2 regions of the Rhizobium sp. CIAT894 genome follow, and region 1 is predicted to be linked to the other one. Evidence: riboswitches for the same ligand, from Rfam matches in the RefSeq annotation. Region 1 holds a riboswitch; the other holds the start of a gene.
The links. A riboswitch is a leader RNA that binds a small molecule or an ion and turns the genes downstream of it on or off. The one in region 1 is predicted to bind S-adenosylmethionine.

Region 1 (3,238 bases):
TGTTGCTGATGACAATCCGGTAACCCCAGACATAGCGATCGTCTTCCGGATCGGATTGCTCCTCCAGGTAAAACGGCTCGACAACGACTTCGATCTCTCTTGTGAAAGCGCGATACATGCCTGGCACCTTAGTCAAGATACGTTACCCATATCTTATAAGAGGCGCTGTCCGTCAAGAAACGGAACGTTGATCGGCGATGAAACAGCTATGATCGAAAGGTTTTCGATCGTTAAGCCTAATTCTCAGTGTTAATTTACTTCGCAATGCCGCCACGGGCGAACCTTGTTCCACTCACGCAGCGGCCGGATTCGGATGAAGTCCGGCCGCTAAATCAGTCGATCAGGCCGAAACCTTGGCAAGCGCTTTCGCGAAATCCTCGATCAGGTCGTCGGTATCCTCGATGCCGGCCGAAAGCCGCACCGTGCCCGCGGAAATGCCGAGTTCGGCGCGCGCCTCTTCCGACAGGTTCTTGTGCGTCGTCGTGGCCGGATGGGTGATCAGGCTCTTGCTGTCGCCGAGATTGTTGGAAATCTTGATGATCTCGAGCGCGTTCTGCAGCGCGAAGGCCGCCTCCTTGCCACCCTTCAGCTCGAAGCAGACCAGCGTCGAGCCGCCGGTCATCTGCTTGGCGATGATATCGGCCTGCGGATGGTCCTTGCGGCCGGGATAGATCACCTTGGCGACCTTGCCTTGCTCGGCCAGGAAATCGGCGATCTTCGCCGCATTCTGCGTCTGCTGCTTGACGCGCAGCGGCAGCGTTTCGATGCCCTTCAAGAGCGTCCAGGCATTGAACGGCGACATGGCCGGGCCGGTATGGCGGAAGTAATCGTGCAGGTTCTCATCGATCCATGCCTTGTCTGATAGCACCACGCCGCCGAGGCAGCGGCCCTGGCCGTCAATGTGCTTGGTGGCGGAATAGACGACGATATGGGCGCCGAGTTCCAGCGGCTTCTGGAACAGAGGGGTGGCAAACACATTGTCGACCACGACCTTGGCGCCGACCTGGTTGGCGAGCTTGGCGACGCCTGATATATCGACCACTTCGAGCGTCGGGTTGGTCGGGCTTTCCAGGAAGAACACCTTGGTATTCGGCCGGATCGCCTCTTCCCAGTTTGCGAGATCCCGGCCGTCGACCAGCGTGCATTCGATGCCGTATTTCGGCGCCAGTGTCTCCACCACCCAGCGGCAGGAGCCGAAGAGGGCGCGCGCGGCGACGATGTGGTCGCCTGATTTGACCTGGCAGAGGATCGCAGCACTGACGGCCGCCATGCCGGAAGCCGTGGCGCGGGCGTCTTCGGCGCCTTCGAGCATGCACATGCGCTTTTCGAACATGTCGTTGGTCGGGCTGCCGTAGCGGGCATAGATATAGCCGTCCGTCTCGCCCTTGAAGCGCGCTTCGGCCGCCTCGGACGTGTCATAGACGAAGCCCTGCGTGAGATAGATCGCCTCGGATGTTTCGCCATATTGCGAACGCAGCGTGCCGCCGTGGACGAGTTGGGTTGCCGGGCGCCAGGTCTTGCTCATGCTATCACCTTCACATAACAAAAAAACCGGTCGCAAAAGCAGACCGGTTTCAACCCGGTCTTTTTAGCCACTTGTTTAACGTGGCTGCAAGCCGACCGGCCAAATCACCACGGGATAATTCTGCAATACTGCTGTTGGCGGCTTGCGTCAATTCCCCGAGTTTGGTTTTGTCGGCGGCAAATGATGGATGAGGCATGATGGCTCGCGAAACGGGAATTCTGGCGGACCGCGCGATATCGGCGCTGTTTGAAACGGGGCGTCTGATCTCCGAACGCGAGTTGGACCGCGACCAGATCCAGCCGGCAAGCCTCGACCTGCGCTTGGGCGCCAAGGCTTTTCGGGTGCGCGCCAGCTTCATGCCCGGCCCCTCGCATCTGGTGTCGGATAAGCTCGACCGGCTCAGCCTGCATGTGATCGACCTTTCCGAAGGCGCGGTGCTCGAGACCGGCTGCGTCTACATCGTGCCGCTGATGGAGAGCTTGGCGCTGCCGGCCGACATGTCGGCCTCGGCCAATCCGAAGAGCTCGACCGGCCGCCTCGATATCTTCACCCGCGTCATCACCGATTACGCCCAGGAATTCGACAAGATCCCGGCGGGCTATGCCGGCCCCCTCTATCTCGAAATCAGCCCGCGCACCTTCCCGATCGTCGTGCGCCGTGGCTCGCGCCTGTCGCAGATCCGCTTCCGCGTCGGCCAGTCCCTGCTCGGCGAGCCGGAACTGTTGAAGCTGCATGAGAGCGAGACGCTGGTTGCCAGCAAGCTGCCCAACGTCTCGGGCGGCGGCATCGCGCTGTCGATCGATCTCGCCGGCGACAAGGACGGCCTGATCGGCTATCGCGGCAAGCATCACACTGCCGTCGTCGATGTCGACAAGAAAGATCAGCACGACATCTATGATTTCTGGGAGCCGCTCTATAGCCGCGGCCGCAACGAGCTGATCCTCGATCCCGACGAGTTCTACATCCTCGTCTCGCGCGAGGCCGTGCATGTGCCGCCGGATTATGCCGCCGAAATGACCCCCTTCGATCCGCTGGTCGGCGAATTCCGCGTCCATTATGCCGGCTTCTTCGATCCGGGCTTCGGCCATGCGCCGGCCGGCGGCCGCGGCAGCCGCGCCGTGCTCGAAGTGCGCAGCCACGAAGTGCCCTTCATTCTCGAAGACGGCCAGATCGTCGGCCGCCTGGTCTACGAGCACATGCAGGAAAAACCCGCCAGCCTCTACGGCTCCGGCCTCGGCTCCAACTACCAGGCCCAGGGCCTCAAACTCTCGAAGCACTTCCGCATCTGACGGGCAGCACTCGACGCGACTTGACAGCGGCCCCCATCTGTTGGAAATCTCGCATCATCGCGGGTGTAGCTCAATGGTAGAGCAGCAGCTTCCCAAGCTGAATACGAGGGTTCGATTCCCTTCACCCGCTCCAGCTGCCTTCTTCTAATCCCCAAAAAACCGGATCGGCTTGTATCGGCGGTGCGCGATGATCAGGCTGCGATCGGGCTGAATGATGTAGGTTTCCTCTACCTGCTGGCCGTATTGGTCGATAAAATCATGCGGGAAGCTGGACCCGGGTGGTGATTTGGTGAGCTTGCTGCGCGGCTGGCCGTTATAGGTGATGCTGCCCGGGATCGGCTCGAGGCCGGGGCCGCTATAGTAGGAAACGCTGTTGCACCCGGCAAGAATAAGGGTGCCGATCAGGCCGATGAGTGCGGGTTTC
Region 2 (3,238 bases), 720 kb from region 1:
GGCGACGTACCAGCGCAAGGCGGTGTTGACCTGGTTGAAGGCGCCGACCGACATCATCAGCTGGCCGAGGGTGAGGCCGCCGGAGAAATAGGCGGGCGCGGCGACGATGATCGGGATGACGATCACCAGCCAGCCATAGCCGGCCGAAACCCAGGTGAGGTTGGTATTGGCCATGGCGAGTCGCTTGACGACCCTCAACACCGAGCTGATGTCGGTGTTGATCCGCCGGCGCTCATTCTCCTCGCCGCGGGCAACGGTGATTGCCGGCATGTTTTCATTGGCATGCATCAGCGTGAAGCGAAGCTCGGCCTCTTTCGAGAAACGGTCGGCATTGAGCTTGACCAGCTTGCGGCCGACGACCTGGCTCAGCACCGAGGCGGAGGCGGCGTAGAAAATCGCCGCCCAGACCATGTAACCGGGAATGGAGAAGCTGTGGCCGCTGATGCGGAAGATGAAGCCGCTCGAAAGCTCCCAGAGCACGCCGATGAAGCTCACCAGAAGAATGGTCGACTGCAGCAGGCCGAGAACGAGGCCGGTCGTGCTTTCGGCGAGATTGCGGGAATCCTCGTGCAGGCGCTGGTCGGGATTGACGCCGATCAGGCCGCTGGAGGCAAGCCGCAGCGCCCGCTTGCGCTTCAGCCACTGGTCGACGAGGTCGCGCGACAGGCCCTCGCGCATATAAAGCGCGGTCATCTGGTTCAGCCAGGCCTGCAGCACGTTGAGCAGCAGGAGCGAACCGGCGATCATCGCAAAGATTTCGAGCTGGTGGAAGAATTCGCCGAGGTCGCGGCGCTCCAGCGAATCGTAGAAGGGCGCATTCCACTCATTGAGGATGACCTGGCCGTACGACGTCGCCAGGATAACAAGGATCAGCACGGTCGCCAGAAACAGCACCTTGCCGCGCACTTGCGAATTCCAGAACGCTGAGAACATCACCCCGAGGCGAGATGTCAGGCTGAGATCATACCCTACCCTATCCTGCCTCCGGATTCCTGGCCTCCCCTCGATTTTATCTGCCATTACGCTTTTCCAAATCGCCCATACCCCATTATTAACATGGTGGCGTTACCGGTCTATCAACAGATTCTATCAGTCATTAAACTGTGATGATGCTTGCCTGGATCGCGCCCGCATGCATTCGCCATTGATTCGCGGTCTGACTGGGGCTAATTAAAGGGCTCCGTGGTGATTTGGCCGGCCGGCTTGCAGCCACGTTAAAAAAGTCGCTAAAGGGCCGCGTGCGGACCGGTAGCGATTTTTGTCGCCGCCGGTTTTTTGTTTTTGATCGAGTGACCGCAATGCCCATCAAGATCCCCGATACGCTGCCCGCCTTCGAAACCCTCGTTCAAGAGGGCGTGCGGGTGATGACCGAGACGTTGGCGATCCGGCAGGATATCAGACCGCTGCAGATCGGGCTGCTCAATCTCATGCCGAACAAGATCAAGACCGAATTGCAGATGGCCCGTCTCGTCGGCGCCTCGCCGCTGCAGGTCGAGCTGTCGCTGATCCGTATCGGCGGCCACAAGGCGAAGAACACGTCAGAAGATCACCTGCTTTCCTTCTATCAGACCTGGGAGGAGGTGCGGCACCGCAAGTTCGACGGCTTCATCATCACCGGGGCGCCGATCGAACTCCTGCCCTATGAGGACGTCACCTATTGGGCGGAGATGCAGCAGATTCTCGACTGGACGGAAACGAATGTCCATTCGACGATGAACGTCTGCTGGGGCGCGATGGCGGCGATCTATCATTTCCACGGCGTTCCGAAATACGAGCTGAAAGAGAAGGCCTTCGGCGTCTACCGCCACCGGAACCTGAAGCCGTCCTCCATCTATCTCAACGGCTTTTCGGATAATTTCGAGGTGCCGGTGTCGCGCTGGACCGAGGTGCGCCGCACCGATATCGAAAAATCCGGCAGCCTGGAGATCCTGATGGAATCCAGCGAAATGGGCGTCTGCCTGGTGCACGAGAAGCGAGGCCGGCGGCTCTACATGTTCAACCATGTCGAATATGATTCCACCTCGCTGTCCGATGAATATTTTCGTGACGTCAATGCCGGCGTGCCGATCAAGATGCCGCACAACTACTTCCCGCATAACGATCCGGCGCTTGCGCCGCAGAACCGCTGGCGCAGCCATGCGCATCTTTTGTTCGGCAACTGGATCAACGAAATCTACCAGACGACGCCCTTTGACGTGGAGGAGATCGGCACGGATCTCTGAGCCCCGTGTTCTTTCTGCTCCGACCGGTTGCGGTTTGGAGCAAATGCGGGCAGGTTCCGGTCCGGAACCCTATAGCGTCGCGCGTCTCTAATCAGATGCGCAAAGAATGGACGGTCGATCATGTCGGATAAGTTGGAGCGGGAAGTTTTCGGGCAGACGAAGGAAGGCGAAACCGTCTATCGCGTCGTCATCAAGGGCGGCGGGCTGACGGCCAAGATCATCACCTGGGGTGCGGTCATCCAGGATCTGCGCCTTGAGGGACATGAGGCGCCGCTACAGCTCGGCTTTGAGGATTTCGACAGCTACCCTCTCTATTCGGCCTATTTCGGCGCGACACCCGGCCGCTGCGCCAACCGTGTCGGCGGTGGCAAATTCACGCTCGACGGCAAGGATTATCAGCTCGAGCCGAACGAAAACGGCGTCACGCATCTGCATGGCGGCAGCGACAATATCGCCAAACGCAGCTGGACGATCGTCGAGCATGACGTCGACCGGGTCGTGCTGAAGATCGTCGATCCCGACGGCCGCGCCGGTTATCCCGGCAATTGCACCATCCAGGCGACGTTCCGGGTGCATGGCAATGGCGAATTGTCGATCACTTACGAATCGACCAGCGACCAGCCGACGCTCGCCAATGTCTGCCAGCACGCCTATTTTAATCTCGATGGCCGCGACGATGCGCTGGGCCACGACATCATGATCGCTGCCGACCACTATCTGCCGACCGACGAGAGGCAGGTGCCGACCGGCGAGATCCGTTCCGTCGCCGGCACGGAGTTCGATTTCCGCGAGATGGCGCCGATGAAGCGTTTCGCCGGCAGCGAGCAGGCTTTGTACGACCATAATTTCTGCCTGTCGCCCAAGCGCACCGCCAAGCGCAGCGTCGCGCTCGCCCGCAGCCTCTATTCCGGTGTGTCGCTGGAGGTGCGCAGCACCGAGCCGGGCGTGCAGTTCTATGCCGGCTTCAAACTCAATACCGGGGCGCCCGGCCTCGGTGGGCGCAAATACGGCGCCTT

Region 2: it holds a riboswitch for S-adenosylmethionine, as region 1 does, so the genes downstream of both, metA (homoserine O-succinyltransferase) here and RHEC894_RS02790 (O-succinylhomoserine sulfhydrylase) in region 1, are expected to answer to the same signal.

What each region holds. Positions count from the first base shown of each region.
Region 1 covers NZ_CP020947.1:567,018-570,255, forward strand. The annotation lists gene apaG (Co2+/Mg2+ efflux protein ApaG) at 1-118, opposite strand, end outside; gene RHEC894_RS02790 (O-succinylhomoserine sulfhydrylase) at 341-1,525, opposite strand; SAM riboswitch at 1,568-1,646, opposite strand; gene RHEC894_RS02795 (2'-deoxycytidine 5'-triphosphate deaminase) at 1,720-2,814, shown strand; tRNA gene RHEC894_RS02800 (tRNA-Gly) at 2,874-2,947, shown strand; gene RHEC894_RS02805 (hypothetical protein) at 2,959-3,238, opposite strand, start outside.
Region 2 covers NZ_CP020947.1:4,276,052-4,279,289, reverse strand. The annotation lists gene RHEC894_RS21025 (ABC transporter ATP-binding protein/permease) at 1-1,020, opposite strand, end outside; SAM riboswitch at 1,173-1,250, shown strand; gene metA (homoserine O-succinyltransferase) at 1,299-2,222, shown strand; gene RHEC894_RS21015 (aldose epimerase family protein) at 2,343-3,238, shown strand, end outside.